Regions from separate parts of the Janthinobacterium sp. GW822-FHT07H10 genome, predicted to be linked through region 1. Evidence: predicted binding sites of a transcription regulator. Region 1 holds the regulator's gene; each other region holds the start of a gene.

Region 1 (5,338 bases):
TAGCGGGGCCGGCGAAATGGCAAAAAGCCCTGTCCCGTCTGCATGGCCGCGCCCGTAAACCGGCCATAGGGTACGGCGCGGTTCCCGTCGCTCCCGCTGGCCGCCTCGGCACCGCCCAGCTCCATGCTCAGCCACAGCGCCGGCGCGCCCTTTTCCGCCGGCAGGCACAAGCCCAGCTCGCCACCATCGCCGCAGCCGACAGTGAATCCCGCCGCGCTGCCCGGCGCGAACAGGCTGCTGCGTCCTGGCGCGCCGGGCAAGCCTTCGATATCGTTCTGCGCATCCATCAATGCCTCCTCCGCGGCCTGGAACGCGATATGCCGGTCGCGCTCGCCGCGAGCCGCCTTTTCGCCCAGCAATGCCATCTGCGCCGCCGATATGCCCAGCAACAGGATCACGACCAGCAGGCACAGCACGTACACCAGGGTCGCGCCCCGCTGGAGGCAAACCGGTGAGCCGCAGCTGGCGCCAGCGCTGGCCATCGTGCCGCCTATGCCGGCCCGTTGCGCAGCAGGATGCTGGTCTGCAGCAAGTGCCGCAGCCGGCCCCGCAAGGCGGCAGGCAGGGCTGAACGTGCGATGCGCACGCCCGTGTCGCTGGCGCCATGCGCCTCCGCATACGCGGCACCAAACAGGTCGAACTGCGCTGGCCCGGTCTTTTCCGCTTCGCCCGCCTCGCCATGCAGCAGCAGCGCCACGCGCACGCTGGCCACGCGCTTCCAGTGCGTGCGGCGGGCAAAGTCGCGCTGGCGTTCGGCCGCGCTGGCGCCCACCAGCAGCAGCGCCGCATCGTAAGCGTCGAGCGCGCTGGCCTTGACGAACTGGTTCGCCACGCCATCGGGCGGCGTATCCGTATCGAGGCCATACAGGACCTGGAAGGTGTCGACGCCACGGATGATGGCGTCGGCGCCCCAGCCGTTCGCGCCACGGTACTTGCAGCGCAGCTCGCCCTCGCCGTCGGCGCCCTGCGCCACATAAAAAATGCTCCAGCCCCGCTGCGCCTCCGTCTGCGCGGCGCCGACGCCAAAGCCGGCGCAATTGAGGACGGAGCCATCGCCGTTCTCTCCCGTGCCGGCGCCGTAATAGCGCAAGGCCAGCACGTCGCTACCATGCACGGCGGCCGGCAGCGGCTGGCTGATGCCCTCGCTGTTCTTGTCCAGGCTGTGCGCGTCGAGTCCGGCGATATTGGCGCTGTCATACGCCGCGTGGGCGACCGGCGCGGCGCTGCTGTCCCAATTCACGTACGCCGTCTGGCGCACGGCCCTGGCGATGGCATCGAGCACATAGCGGCCGTTGTCATCCAGGCGCGCGCTGGCGGACTGGTCGAAGTAACTGCCGCTGGCCGCCAGCAGCACGGTGCTGGCGGCCAGCATCAGCAAGGCAGCCAGGGACAGGGCCACCAGCAATTCAACCAGGCTCATGCCGCCACGCCGGCGTCGTGCGGCATTCATGCGCCGCCTCCGCCCAGTTGCAATGCCAGCTTGGGCAGCGACTCGCCGGCCCCATTCACGGCAGGCTTGCCGTCGGGACGGCGGCCGCGCCAGCCCAGCTTGATGACGATGGGCGCACCCTTGCCGCCGCTGCAAGCCCAGTGCAAGCCTTGCGCGGCGCTGTCCCATGCCTGGGCGTCGCGGCAGATCAGCAGGCGCGCGCCGGGCAAGGCGGCATGCAGCTGCTGTTTCCACTCGGCGATGTCGAATTGCGCCAGCTGTGCCGCGCCGCAGGCGGCGGCGCCAAAGCAGTCGGGCGCGCCGCCAGGCGGTTCGGCACCATCCGGCGCCGCTTCGTAAGCCAGGTTCAAATAGGGATTGTTGGCGTCGGGACCATGCAGGAGGCCGCCATTGGCGCGCATGCGCTCGGCCATGCCAGAAGCCAGCTGGGCGCCGGCCGACAGCAGCGCCGACTCATGGCGCGCGCGCAGGGAAGTCAGCTGCAATATGCTGGCGCCGAGCAAGCCCAGCGCCAGTAGCAGCAGCGACACCAGCACCTCGACCAGGCTGCTGCCGTCCATCGTCGCCCTGCGGCGGCCTCCGTTGTCCATGAAGTGCTCCCTCGCGCAAAACGGACCGCAGGAACGGGCGGCCCAGCTACACGATAGGCGCGGTCAAAGACTCTGGTATGCGGCAGCGCAAACGATGTGGCAAAAAGGCGCGGCGCGAAGAAAAAACGCTGCTGGAATTGATCAGACCGCTTGCAAGAAACGCCAGGCAAGCAGCAGCCTCGCGCGCGGCATGGCCAGGTGGCGCCTACACGCGGCCGTGACGATGCGGCCATAGGGCGGCCAGCCCTGCAGGGTGCATCGAGTCTGGACGATGGACGAATGAGATGGTGCGACAGTGAGGCGACGAATCGCCGGGACGGCAAGGCGCCGAAACGTCCGCGGCATGCCAGCCGCCAGCGCGCCGCGATCAGACGCAAGTCAGGGGCAAATCAGGGCTTGCGCGCCTGTCCCACTTCGGCGATCGCATCCTGGAACTCGGCCAGGTCTTCGAAATTCTTGTAGACGGAAGCGAAGCGGATGTAGGCGATCTTGTCGAGACGCTTCAATTCCTGCATGACGAGTTCGCCGATATAGCCGGAATCGACTTCGCGCAAGCCGCTGGTCAGCAGTTTTTCCTGGATGGACGCGATGGCCGTGTCCACTGAGGCGGCCGCGACGGGGCGCTTGCGCAAGGCCAGCATCAAACTGCCGCGCAACTTATCCGCAGCGAACTCCGTCCGGCTGCCATTCTTTTTGACGACGGCCGGCATGATAAGTTCAATGCGCTCATAGGTGGTGAAGCGCTTGTCGCATTTGCTGCAGCGGCGCCGCCGCCGTATGGCATCCCCTTCCTCCGATACGCGCGTATCGAGAACCTGGGTGTCGCCGTGCTGGCAAAATGGACATTTCATGTGGCGGATACAACTTTATAGTAGTGAATGACGGAAAATCGCCGCTCTTAAATTAAAGGGCGCCCGAATCACTCCGGGCGCCCATGGGCACAACGGAATGTGTCAGACAGAATCTTACTCTGTATGACACATTCTGGACAAATAATTATGCGGCGTAGACCGGGTGCGCGTCGGCCAGCACTTTCACGGCCGCTTTCACGCGCTCGATGGTGGCGGCGTCATGCGGATTGTCCAGCACGTCGGCGATCAGGTTGCCCACTTCTTCCGCTTGCGCTTCCTTGAAGCCGCGCGTCGTCATCGCCGGGCTGCCCAGGCGGATGCCCGAGGTGACGAATGGCTTTTGCGGGTCGTTCGGGATGCCGTTCTTGTTGCAGGTGATGTGCGCGGAACCGAGGATGGCTTCGGCTTCCTTGCCCGTCAGGTTCTTGGCGCGCAGGTCGACCAGCATGACGTGCGATTCGGTGCCGCCGGAAACAATGCGCAGGCCGCGCTTGATCAGGGTTTTCGCCAGCACGTCGGCGTTCTTGATCACTTGCTTCTGGTAGTCGACGAATTCAGGGCTCAGCGCTTCCTTGAAGGCGACGGCCTTGCCGGCGATCACGTGCATCAGCGGGCCGCCCTGGATGCCGGGGAAGATGGCCGAGTTGATGGCTTTTTCGTGCTCGGCCTTCATCAGGATGATGCCGCCGCGCGGGCCGCGCAGCGATTTGTGCGTGGTCGAGGTGACGAAGTCGGCGAATGGCACCGGGTTCGGGTACAGGCCGGCGGCGATCAGGCCGGCGTAGTGGGCCATGTCGACCATGAAATAGGCGCCCACTTCCTTGGCGATCTTGCTGAAACGCTCGAAGTCGATCTTTTTCGAGAATGCCGAAGCGCCGGCGATGATCAGCTTGGGCTTGCGTTCGCGCGCCAGGCGCTCCATGGCCTCGTAGTCGATGTCTTCTTCCGCCGTCAAGCCATACGACACCACGTCGAACCATTTGCCGGACATGTTCAGCGGCATGCCGTGCGTCAGGTGGCCGCCTTCGGCCAGCGACATACCCATGATCAGGTCGCCTGGTTTCAGCATGGCGAAGAACACGCCCTGGTTCGCTTGCGAGCCCGAGTTCGGCTGCACGTTCGCGCATTCGGCGCCGAACAGCTGTTTCACGCGGTCGATCGCCAGTTGCTCGGCCACGTCGACGTATTCGCAGCCGCCGTAGTAGCGCTTGCCTGGATAGCCTTCGGCATACTTGTTCGTCAGTTGCGAACCTTGCGCTTCCATCACGGCTGGCGAGGTGTAGTTTTCCGACGCGATCAACTCGATGTGATCGTGCTGGCGCACGTTTTCTTTTTGAATGACGGCGAACAATTCAGGATCGACGTTGGCGAGGGTGTGATCTTTTGCAAACATGTAAAAACTCCAAGTATGAGGGTGCTTGTACTGGCAGGTTGGATCGAATGAGGGGCGCCGGCGTTAAGTGAATAACAACATTGGACAGGCAGCCTCTTCGTGCTTTTCCATAGTGGCTACCCAGGCGAACGGCTGATGAAAAATCTCACGTTTCCCGGTGGGTGTCCACCTTTCGCCGGTAAGCGGACCGCCACACTGTGGAGATCGCTTCGACTTTTCGCCAGTCACGTGAGACGTAATGGAAATCAAATTGTAAGTTAAGTGCTCAAATTGAGCAAGGAATGCAACGGTGCGGCTATAATCGCCGCGCGCCATGCAAGCCCGGGCACGCCGCAGCATCAACCGGGCCGCTACGCTAGTTCTTAAGCTGAACTTAAACCTGGCTGCGGCATGTAAGCGTATGTTACGAAGCTTGCCATTGGACACCCCAGACTTACAATGCTGCGGTGCAACTTGCATGCTGCTTTTGCATGGCATTCAGGCAAGCGCCTCAAGTCACAAGAAGAAAAATCGCGTAAAATGTTGCTCAATCTCACTACTGGCGCAATAAACATGCCTTCAGTCTTTACCTGGAACGTACGTGTCTACTATGAAGACACCGACGCCGGTGGCATCGTTTACTACGCAAACTACCTGAAGTTCTTTGAGCGCGCGCGCACAGAATGGCTGCGCGCCATCGAGGTAGGCCAGCAGGAATTGCTGCAACAGCACGACGCGATGTTCGTTGTCAAAAGCGTCAACGCCGACTATCATGCGCCGGCCAGACTCGATGACACGATAAGATTAACCTTAAGCATAGAGAAAATGGGGCGCGCCTCCATCGTTTTCCTGCAACAAGCCTGGTGCGGCGACAGCCTGCTCAATACGGCACGCGTCAAGATCGGCTGCGTCGACTCGGCACTGCGCCCGCGCGCCGTGCCTGATGCAGTGGCGGCCCGCATGCGCGCCGCCTGAGCCCTACCCGCCACCCCCGGATAATTCACCAACAGACTGCCAGCCAATGAACGTTACACAAGATCTTTCTTTCCTCGCGCTCATCTCCAATGCCCACCTG
Region 2 (5,338 bases), on a different contig from region 1:
AAGTCGGCCGTCTTCGGCTGGCATATCGCCGTGGCCGTGCTTGCCTACAGCACCCTGACGATCGCCGCCTTCCACGCCGTGCTGATGGCGTTGCAGGAATCGCGCCTGCATACGCGCAGCGAAAGCCGCGGTTTCATCGGCAGCGCGCTGGACCAGCTGCCGGCCCTGCTGACGATGGAAAAGTTGCTGTTTCGCATGATCGGCCTGGGCTTCATCCTGCTCAGCCTGACCGTGCTGTCGGGCATTGTGTTTTCCGAACAATTGTTTGGCAAGGCATTGAACTGGGATCACAAGTCGGTGTTTACCATGCTGTCGTGGCTGTTATTCGCCGCCTTGCTGGCCGGTCGCCGCTTCCGCGGCTGGCGCGGCAAGACGGCCTTGAGCTTTACACTGGCCGGTTTCGCTACCTTGCTACTGGCCTATGTCGGCAGCCGTTTTGTACTTGAAGTGGTTTTACACCGAGGATTCGCATGACACGTGTTTTATTCTGGCTGGCGCTGGTGTTCCTGGTGCTGTTCGCTATCCGCAGCAAGATCCGCGGCATGCAGCAGCGCGCCCGCGCGCAGCAGCAACAGCCGCCGCATCCGTTTGCACCGCCCGGCCGGCCGCAGGAATTGCCCGATGCCGAGCTGATGCTGTGCTGCGCCCATTGCGGCGTGTACTACCCGGCTTCCGAAAACGTGCAGGCCAAGGGCCACGATTACTGCAGTCACGCGCACGCCACCCTGTAGTGTCGGCCGGCGGGCAGGTAGGCCGCCGCCTTCCGCATTGCTCATCCGTATCGTAACGTCCCCCACCGCCAGTCTGGCGTAGCATCTGCAGGAAGCGACCCGTAGCGCCATCGCAGAAAGGCCAGTCCATGTCCCGCCTCAGCCCGCGTACCGTGGCCGCCATCGGCATGCCGCCGGCACCGCAATTGAGTGGCAACTCGGCCGCCATGCAGGCGCTGCGCGCGCAGATCGGCCGCATCGCCTGCTGCGGCGCGCCGGTGGCCATCCGCGGCGAGTCGGGCAGCGGCAAGGAGTTGGCGGCGCGCGCCATCCATGCGCAGGGCGCGCGCGCCCCTTTTCCGTTTATCGCCGTCAATTGCGGGGCGATTCCCGAAGCGCTGATGGAGGCGGAATTCTTTGGCTGCCGCCAGGGCGCCTATACGGGCGCGCTGCATGAACGGCAGGGCCTGTTCCAGGCCGCGCACGGCGGCAGCCTGCTGCTCGATGAAGTCGACGACCTGCCGCTGGCCATGCAGGTAAAGCTGTTGCGCGCCCTGCAGGAGCGCCGCGTGCGCAAGCTGGGCGGCAGCACCGACGAAGCCGTCGATGTGCGCATCCTGTGCGCCAGCCAGCATGGCCTGGCGCGCGGCGTGGCGGCCGGCACCTTTCGCCGCGATCTGTATTACCGGCTCAATGTGATCGAGCTGGCCGTGCCGCCGTTGCGGGAACGGCTCGGCGATCTGCAGGTATTATGTGAGGCGATACTGGCGCGCCTGGCGCCAAGGCAGGCCGTGCGGCTGGCGCCGCCGGTGCTGGCGGCACTGGGCAATTATGCGTTTCCAGGCAATGTGCGCGAGCTGGAAAACCTGCTGGAACGGGCGCTGGCTTTCGCCGACGGCGGCGTGATCGCGCTCGACGGCCTGGGCTTGCCGCCAGCCGTCCCGCTTCCGGTCCCCGCGCCGATGCGCGCCGCGGCTGGCGCCGCACCGTTGGAAGTGGCGGCGCCCGGACTGGAGCGGCAACTGTCGCTGCCCGGCATGGCGCCGCGCGGCGAGGTGGCCGTCCTGCCATTGGCGGCGTATCTGTGCCGGGCCGAGCGCGACATGATCGTGCTGGCGCTGGAGCGGGAACGCTATCACCGCGGGCGGGCGGCGCGGCAACTGGGGCTCAGCGTGCGCCAGTTGCGTTACAGAATGCAAAAATTGACGATACAGGAGCCCCGGCTTGATGACGGCATGGAAGATAGATGAAGACGGCTGGTGCGATGGCGCCGTGCGCTACGAATCGCCGTACTGGGATGCGCGGCCCGATGGCGCGCAAATCGACTTGCTGGTGATCCATAACATCAGTTTGCCCGGTGGCCACTTTGGCGGGCCGCATGTGTCGGACTTGTTTACCGGCCGGGTAGATTATAATGCCGATCCTTCTTTCGCCGACCTGCGTGGCTTGCAGGTGTCGGCGCACTTTTTTGTGCGGCGCGATGGTGCGCTGTTGCAATATGTTTCGGCTGACCAGCGCGCCTGGCATGCCGGCACGTCCTCGTTCGAGGGACGCCCGCAGTGCAATGGATATTCGATCGGTATCGAAATGGAAGGCTCGGACTGCGTGCCCTTTCAGCCGCGGCAATACCATGTCCTGGCGGCATTGACGGCGGCGCTGGTGGCGCGCTACGGGCTGAGCCAGGTGCGTGGACATGAACATATTGCGCCGGGCAGGAAGACGGATCCGGGGCCATTTTTTGACTGGCATTTTTATCAAGTATGCTGGCTGGAAACCCTGGCGCGGCAAGCTGCGTTAGCGCTTACTTCGCGGGCATTGGGCTTCCCGCCGCTGCCCTGAAAAGTCAACCGAAATCGTATAAGAAAGTACAAAAAATTACGCTGGCGGATGCCGGAAAACTATTGCATCCCATTTCGATGGGCACTACAATTAGTGCAGAACTTGGATTTAAAGACTATATGTAGTGCCATCTCAGACGTTTTCAGAATTATTGTCAAAGCTACCCTGCTTGCCGGTATGGCAACGGGAACTGGCGGTTTATCACCCTTGATCGTGTTTCGCGCCAGCCCGGCAGTACGGTTTGGCAATATGGATTCTGACCCTGTTTGCGCATTATGAATTTATTATTTAGCAACAATATTACCTGAAGAAACCCTGAGCATCGGGCGTTCTATTCAACAACACACGCGGCAGCAAAACTGCAGGCTGACTTTAGCTGACAACGGGAGCTTCAATGCAATCACCTCAAGATATTTCCATCAATCCAACGCCAGCATCGCCAGCGCCCAGCGCGGCCCACAGCGTGGCAAGTACCGGCGCAGCCTTGGGCGACTATCGCATCATCCGCCGCAACGGTGCGGTGGTGGCATTTGAGCCTTCGAAGATCGCCATCGCCATGACCAAGGCGTTTTTGGCCGTTAACGGCGGCCAGGGCGCGGCGTCGGCACGCATCCGCGAACTGGTGGAACAATTGACTGACGGTGTCGTGGCCGCGCTGGTGCGCCGCCATCCGGGCGGCGGCACCTTCCATATCGAAGACGTGCAAGACCAGGTGGAATTGTCGCTGATGCGTTCGGGCGAGCATGATGTGGCGCGTGCCTACGTGCTGTACCGCGCCAAGCACATGGAAGAGCGCCGCCTGCAGAAGGAAGCGCAAGGCGCTTCCGCGCAAGTCACGGCGCCCCAGCTGAACGTCACCGACAACGGCGTGCGCCGCCTGCTGGACATGCAGGAAGTGCGCGACCTGATCAACGCCGCCTGCGCCGGTCTGGAAAAGCACGTCGATGCCGACGCCATCCTGGCCGAGACCGTGAAAAACCTGTACGACGGCGTGCCCGTCGAAGAGCTGCACAAGTCGGCCATCCTGGCGGCGCGCGCGCTGATGGAAAAAGATCCGGCCTACAGCCAGGTCACGGCCCGCATCCTGCTGCACACGGTGCGCAAGGAAGTGTTCGGCAAGGAAGTGCCGCAAGCGGCCGCTGCCGCCGAATACCTGACGTATTTCCCCGCATATATTGCCAAGGGCATCGCCAACGACCTGCTGAATCCGGTACTGGCCAGCTTCGACCTGGAACGCCTGGCGAAAGCCATCGTCGCCGACCGCGACTTGCAATTCGGTTACATCGGCCTGCAAACCCTGTATGACCGCTACTTCCTGCACATCCATGACGTGCGCATCGAAATGCCGCAGGCCTTCTACATGCGCGTGGCCATGGGCCTGTCGCTGAACGAAGCGGACCGCGAAGCGCGCGCCATCGAGTTCTACAAGCTGCTGTCCTCGTTCGACTTCATGAGCTCGACCCCGACCCTGTTCAACTCGGGCACCCTGCGCTCGCAGCTGTCGTCGTGCTACCTGAGCACCGTGTCGGATGACCTCGAAGGCATCTACGACGCCATCAAGGACAACGCGCTGCTGGCCAAGTACGCCGGCGGCCTGGGCAACGACTGGACGCCAGTGCGCGCCCTGGGCGCCCACATCAAGGGCACCAACGGCAAGTCGCAAGGCGTGGTGCCGTTCCTGAAAGTGGTCAACGACACGGCCGTGGCAGTCAACCAGGGCGGCAAGCGCAAGGGCGCCGTCTGCGCCTACCTGGAAACCTGGCACATGGACATCGAGGAATTCCTCGACCTGCGCAAGAACACGGGCGACGACCGCCGCCGCACGCACGACATGAACACGGCGAACTGGATTCCCGACATGTTCATGAAGCGCGTCATGGAAAAAGGCGAGTGGACCCTGTTCTCGCCATCCGAAACGCCGGACTTGCACGACCTGGTCGGCAAGGCCTTTGAAAAGGCGTACCTGGGCTACGAAGCCAAGGCCGCCGCCGGCGAAATGCGTTCGTTCAAGAAGATCGCCGCGCTGGACCTGTGGCGCAAGATGCTGTCGATGCTGTTTGAAACGGGCCACCCATGGATCACCTTCAAGGATCCGTGCAACATCCGCAGCCCGCAGTCGCACGTCGGCGTCGTCCACAGCTCGAACCTGTGCACGGAAATCACGCTGAACACGGGTCCTGACGAAATCGCCGTCTGCAACCTCGGTTCCGTGAACATGCCGGCGCACATGAAAGAAGGCAAGCTCGATCACGTCAAGCTGGCCAAGACCATCCGCACCGCCATGCGCATGCTCGACAACGTCATCGACATCAACTACTACGCCGTCGACAAGGCGCGCAATTCGAACATGCGCCACCGTCCGGTTGGCATGGGCGTGATGGGCTTCCAGGACTGCCTGCACATGATGCGCGTGCCGTTCGCCTCGGATGCCGCCGTGTCGTTTGCCGACACCTCGATGGAAGCCGTCTGCTACTACGCCTACCTGGCGTCGACGGAACTGGCAGAAGAGCGCGGCCGCTATGAATCGTACGCCGGTTCGCTGTGGGACCGCGGCATCCTGCCGCAAGATTCGGTCAAACTGCTGGCCGAAGAGCGCGGCGGCTACCTGGAAGTCGATTCCTCGTCGGCCATGGACTGGACCCCGGTGCGCGAGCGCATCGCCAAGTTCGGCATGCGCAACTCGAATTGCGTGGCGATCGCCCCGACGGCGACGATCTCGAACATCATCGGCGTATCGGCCTGTATCGAGCCGACGTTCCAGAACCTGTACGTGAAATCGAACCTGTCGG
Region 3 (5,338 bases), on a different contig from region 1:
CCGCATCGAGGCAGCCGTCGGCGCGGAACTGCTGCAGCACGTAGTTGCTGACGCCTTTGCCGGCCAGGGTGGCGGCCAGGGCCAGCAGCTGTTCATCGGGCAGCAGGTCCGGGTGGGCCGTGGTGCGGCATTCGTAGGCGACGCCGCTGGCCAGGATGGCGTCCAGGCAGGCGCGCGCCGGATCGCCGCTGCCGGCGACGCGGGTCACATGACGATAGTCGGCAAACGGCGCCTTGATGTCGAAGCCCACCCAGTCGAGCAGGGGCAGCACCTCGGTCAGGCGCTGCGGATAGATGCAGGCCGTATGCAGGCCGATGCCGAAGCCCAGCGCCTTGACCTCGACGATGGCGCGTCCCAGCGCCGGGTCCATGCAGGCCTCGCCGCCGCTGAAGACGACGGCGTCGACCAGGCCCACGCGGCGGCGCAGCCAGGTCAGGACGTCGCGCCAGGGCATCGCGCCGTCCGGCGTGCGCGCCTGCAGGTGCGGATTGTGGCAATAGCCGCAGCGCCACGGGCAGCCCTGCACGAAGACCACGGCCGCCAGCTTGCCCGGATAGTCGCTGGCGGAAAAGGGCGTCAGGCCGCCCACTTTCAGTTCAGCCGCCATGGCAGGCGGGCTGGCCAAGCCGGGCGCCCGTTTCCGTAAAGTACTGGCGCTCGTGGAATTCGCCCTGTTTGCCGATGTTGAACGAGGCAACGGGACGGTGATAGCCCATCACGCGGGTCCAGATTTCGCAGCGCTGGCGTTCGCTGTCGACGAGAGTGATGGCGGGAGTGAAGTCGGGACGTGCGTTCATGGCGTTTCCTCAAGAGATGCAACAGGGTGGGCCTGCTTGCGGGCGATGAGCTCCGCGTCGCAGGTGGGACAGAATTCGTGCTTGCCGGCCAGGTAGCCGTGGCGCGGGCAGATGGAAAACGTGGGCGTGACCGTGATGTAGGGCAGCGAGAAGCGGCTCAGGGCGCGCTTCACGAGTTCGCGGCAGGCGTTGGCGTCCGACAGCGCTTCCGTCATGTACAGGTGCAGCACCGTGCCCCCCGTATACTTGCGCTGCAGCGCATCCTGCAGTTCCAGCGCCTCGAACGGGTCGTCCGTATGGCCCACGGGCAGCTGCGAGGAATTCGTGTAGTAGGGGTTGTCCGGCGTGCCCGCCTGCAGGATGGCGGGGAAGCGCTTGCGGTCTTCGCGGGCGAAGCGGTAGGTCGTGCCCTCGGCCGGCGTCGCTTCCAGGTTGTACATATGCCCCGTCTCTTCCTGGAATGCCAGCATGCGGGCGCGCACGTGGTCGAGCAGGCGCACGGCCAGCGCATGGCCTTCGGGCGCCGTGATGTCATAGGCGTCGCCGCTGAAATTGCGGATCATCTCGTTGATGCCGTTCACGCCCAGCGTGGAAAAGTGGTTGCGCAGGGTGCCCAGGTAGCGTTTCGTGTAGGGGAACAGGCCTTGCTGCATCAGTTCCTCGATGGTGGTGCGCTTGATTTCCAGGCTGGTCTTGCCCAGTTCCAGCAGGCGGTCCAGGTCGGCCAGCAGCGCTTTCTCGTCGCCGCGCCACAAATGGCCCAGGCGCGCGCAGTTGACCGTCACCACGCCGAGGGATCCGGTCTGCTCGGCCGAACCGAACAGGCCGTTGCCGCGTTTCAGCAGTTCGCGCAAGTCCAGCTGCAATCGGCAGCACATGGAGCGGATCATGTTCGGCTTGAGTTCCGAATTGATGAAATTCTGGAAGTAGGGCAGGCCGTAGCGGGCCGTCATCTCGAACAGGCGTTCGGCGTTCTCGCTATGCCAGTCGAAGTCCTCGGTGATGTTGTAGGTCGGGATGGGGAACGTGAAGACGCGACCCTTGGCGTCGCCCGCCATCATGATCTCGATGTAGGCGCGGTTGATCATGTCCATCTCGGCCTGCAGCTCGCCATAGCAGAAGTCCATCTCCTGGCCGGCGATGACGGGGATCTGCTCGCGCAGGTCGTCCGGGCAGACCCAGTCGAAGGTGAGGTTGGTGAACGGCGTCTGCGTGCCCCAGCGCGATGGCACGTTGAGGTTGAAGATCAGCTCCTGCATGGACTGGCGCACGTCCTCGTAGCGCAGGCTGTCCTTGCGGATGAAGGGCGCCATGTAGGTGTCGAAGGAGCTGAACGCCTGCGCGCCGGCCCATTCGTTTTGCAGCGTGCCGAGGAAGTTGACGATCTGGCCGATGGCGCTCGACATATGCTTCGGCGGGCTCGATTCGATCTTGCCCGGCACGCCATTCAAGCCTTCGTGCAGCAGGGTGCGCAGCGACCAGCCGGCGCAATAGCCGGCCAGCATGTCGAGGTCGTGGATGTGCAGGGCCGCTTCGCGGTGCGCCGCACCCACAGCCGGCGGGTACACCTGGTCGAGCCAGTAGTTGGCGATGACCTTGCCCGAGACGTTGAGGATCAGGCCGCCCAGGGAATAACCCTGGTTGGCGTTGGCGTTCACGCGCCAGTCGCGCCGGTCCAGATATTCATTGACGGACGCGGCGACATCGACCTGGCCGGGGGCTGCTCTTGCTGGTGCTGTAGTTGACATGGAATCTCCAATAAACACAACATGCGGTGTTTTCATGGAGATTAATCACTAAATGTAGTGACGTCAAAGGGGGCGTACAGTTGCTTGCCAAATCCTTGACGCAGGTGAAAAAAGCGCCCCCGTTTACTTTTTCGCGCGCCCCTGGCGCAGGATGAAGCAGCTCAGGCCGAACCAGGCGGCGCCGCAGACGGCGATGCTGAGGAGGGAGGCGGGCAGCACGTGCGCCCAGATTTCCAGCGGCGAGAACGTGCTCCAGCTGGCGACGCGCAAGTCGAAGGTGACGTAGTTCGCCAGCAGCCAGTAGACGGCCAGCAGGCCCGTGCAGATGGCCGCCTGGCGCGGCACGGACATGGCGCGGCGCGCCAAGGCGGCCTGCAGGAACAGCAGCAGCACGCCCGGATACGCGCCCAGTACCTCGGGCGACAGGATGGACAGCGTCTCGGCGTCAAGGCCGTCGGCCGGCGCCGCCCACTGCACCTGCAGCACGGTGAGGAACAGGGTCAGCAGGAAGATCAGCAGCGGTTTGCGGGGCATGGCGGTCAGTGGAATCGGGTAATGGGACGGGCATTTTACAGCCAGGTCAAGCAATTCGCGCGCGTGCCGGCCATGCATGCATTCCTTCACCTGGGTCAAGGACTGGGCGCCATGGGCGGGGCTATAGTCTGCACCCTGAGCCGACACAGGAATGTGAATATCATGATGCTTGAAGCAACCACCGCCACCCGCGTGGCCGGACCGCTGGAACTGGTCTGTCCCGCCGGCAGCCTGCCCGCCCTGAAAGCGGCCGTCGACAATGGCGCCGACACCGTGTACCTGGGTTTTCGCGACGCCACCAACGCGCGCAATTTCGCCGGCCTCAATTTCGACGAGAAGGCCATCGCCGAGGGCGTGCGCTATGCGCACCAGTATGGACGCAAGGTCTTGCTGGCCTTGAATACCTATCCGCAGCCGCACAACTGGGCCGTATGGCGCAGCGCCATCGACCGCGCCGCGCAGGCCGGCATCGACGCCATGATCGTCGCCGATCCGGGCCTGATGGCGTATGCGGCCCAGCACCAGCCGCAGCTGCGCCTGCACCTGTCCGTGCAGGGGTCGGCCACCAATTACGAGGCCATCAATTTTTACCATGAACACTTCGGCATCGCCCGCGCCGTGCTGCCGCGCGTGCTGTCCATGGCGCAGGTCGAGCAATTGATCGCCAAGACGGATGTCGAGATCGAGGTCTTCGGCTTCGGCAGCCTGTGCGTGATGGTCGAGGGCCGCTGCGCGCTGTCCTCGTATGCGACGGGCGAGGCGCCGAATACCCACGGCGTGTGCTCGCCGGCCAAGGCCGTGCGCTGGCTGGAGACGCCGAACGGCCTGGAGTCGCGCCTGAACGGCGTGCTGATCGACCGTTACGCGCCGGGCGAGAACGCCAGCTACCCGACCCTGTGCAAGGGACGTTTCGAGGTCAACGACGAAGAGTATTACGCGATCGAGGAGCCGGCCAGCCTGAATACCCTGGCGCTGCTGCCGCAATTGATCGCCATGGGCGTGCGCGCCGTGAAGATCGAAGGGCGCCAGCGCAGCCCCGCCTACGTGGCGCAGGTGACGCGCGTGTGGCGCGAGGCGATCGACGCCTGCCGCGAAGGCAATGCGCGCTACGCCGTCAAGCCGGGCTGGATGGCGGCCATGGACAAGCTGGCCGAGGGCCAGCAGCACACGTTGGGCGCTTACCACCGCTCCTGGAAATAAAGGATGAACATGCTGAAACTCTCTTTGGGCCCCTTGCTGTACTACTGGCCGCGCGCCACCGTGTTCGAGTTTTACCAGCAGATCGCCGGCACCGCCGTCGATATCGTCTACCTGGGCGAAACCGTGTGCTCGCGCCGGCATGAACTGCGCCTGGCCGACTGGCTCGACATCGCCGACATGCTGGCCGCAGCCGGCAAGGAAGTGGTGCTGTCGACGCAGGCGCTGATCGAGGCGGGCGCCGAACTGGCGACCCTGCGCCGCATCACGGGCAATGGCCGCTATGCGGTCGAGGCGAACGACATGGGCGCCGTGCACTGCATGGCGAAGGGCGCGCCTTTCGTCGCCGGCCCGCACCTGAACCTGTTCAATGGTCCCAGCCTGCAATTGCTGGCGCGCCTGGGCGCCCGGCGCTGGGTGATGCCGCTGGAAATGGGCCAGGAAGCGCTGGCCGAGATGCAGCGCCAGAAACCGGAGGGGCTGGAAACGGAAGTCTTTGCCTATGGCCGCATGCCGCTGGCGTTTTCCGCGCGCTGCTTCACGGCGCGCAACCGCAACCTGCCGAAGGACGATTGCGGCTACAGCTGCCTGGAAGAGCCGGATGGCCTGCTGCTGCGCACGCGCGACGAAGTGCCGTTCCTCGTGCTCAACGGCACGCAGACGCAGTCGGCGCTGGTCTACAACCTGGTGCGCGAACTCGACGCCATGCACGCCATGGGCGTGTCCGTCGCGCGCCTCAGCCCGCAAGCCATGCACACGGATACAGTCATCGCCATTTTCGACCGCGCGCGGCGCGGCCAGGTCAGCGGCGTCGGTGCGCAGGCCCAGCTGGCGGCCTGCCAGCCGGCCGGCGCCTGCGACGGCTACTGGCATGGCCAGCCCGGCATGGAACAGCACGCCGCTCATTGAACGCATCGAAAGGAAGCACCATGCAAGATCAACTGGAACGATTGCCCGTCCCCGTGCCGGCCCCCGCCCAGGCCAGGGCTGGCCTGCCGAAGGGACCGCTGGCTTACCGGCTGCCGGAACCGCTGGCCGAATTGCTGTCGAAGCTGCCGCCGT

The links. Region 1 encodes NrdR, which represses ribonucleotide reductase genes. Its sites were predicted from a motif close to CACNANATNTNGTG; they were not measured.
Region 2: a site for NrdR is predicted at 2,663-2,676, ahead of AC1RDJ_RS02200 (ribonucleoside-diphosphate reductase subunit alpha). Genes of this name have one in related genera too.
Region 3: a site for NrdR is predicted at 2,592-2,605, ahead of AC1RDJ_RS21990 (ribonucleoside triphosphate reductase). Genes of this name have one in related genera too.

The regions. Positions count from the first base shown of each region.
Region 1 covers NZ_JBXAKS010000018.1:17,697-23,034, forward strand. Annotated here, with positions in the region: gene AC1RDJ_RS26065 (pilus assembly PilX family protein) at 1-482, opposite strand, end outside; gene AC1RDJ_RS26070 (PilW family protein) at 491-1,450, opposite strand; gene pilV (type IV pilus modification protein PilV) at 1,447-2,040, opposite strand; gene nrdR (transcriptional regulator NrdR) at 2,430-2,891, opposite strand; gene glyA (serine hydroxymethyltransferase) at 3,037-4,284, opposite strand; ZMP/ZTP riboswitch at 4,396-4,522, opposite strand; gene ybgC (tol-pal system-associated acyl-CoA thioesterase) at 4,837-5,238, shown strand; gene tolQ (protein TolQ) at 5,285-5,338, shown strand, end outside.
Region 2 covers NZ_JBXAKS010000001.1:486,149-491,486, forward strand. Annotated here, with positions in the region: gene AC1RDJ_RS02180 (cytochrome C assembly family protein) at 1-474, shown strand, start outside; gene AC1RDJ_RS02185 (PP0621 family protein) at 471-731, shown strand; gene AC1RDJ_RS02190 (sigma 54-interacting transcriptional regulator) at 860-1,960, shown strand; gene ampD (1,6-anhydro-N-acetylmuramyl-L-alanine amidase AmpD) at 1,938-2,549, shown strand; gene AC1RDJ_RS02200 (ribonucleoside-diphosphate reductase subunit alpha) at 2,944-5,338, shown strand, end outside.
Region 3 covers NZ_JBXAKS010000011.1:36,862-42,199, forward strand. Annotated here, with positions in the region: gene AC1RDJ_RS21980 (anaerobic ribonucleoside-triphosphate reductase activating protein) at 1-607, opposite strand, end outside; gene nrdD (anaerobic ribonucleoside-triphosphate reductase) at 597-797, opposite strand; gene AC1RDJ_RS21990 (ribonucleoside triphosphate reductase) at 794-2,545, opposite strand; gene AC1RDJ_RS21995 (hypothetical protein) at 2,669-3,079, opposite strand; gene ubiU (ubiquinone anaerobic biosynthesis protein UbiU) at 3,242-4,279, shown strand; gene ubiV (ubiquinone anaerobic biosynthesis protein UbiV) at 4,289-5,185, shown strand; gene ubiT (ubiquinone anaerobic biosynthesis accessory factor UbiT) at 5,206-5,338, shown strand, end outside.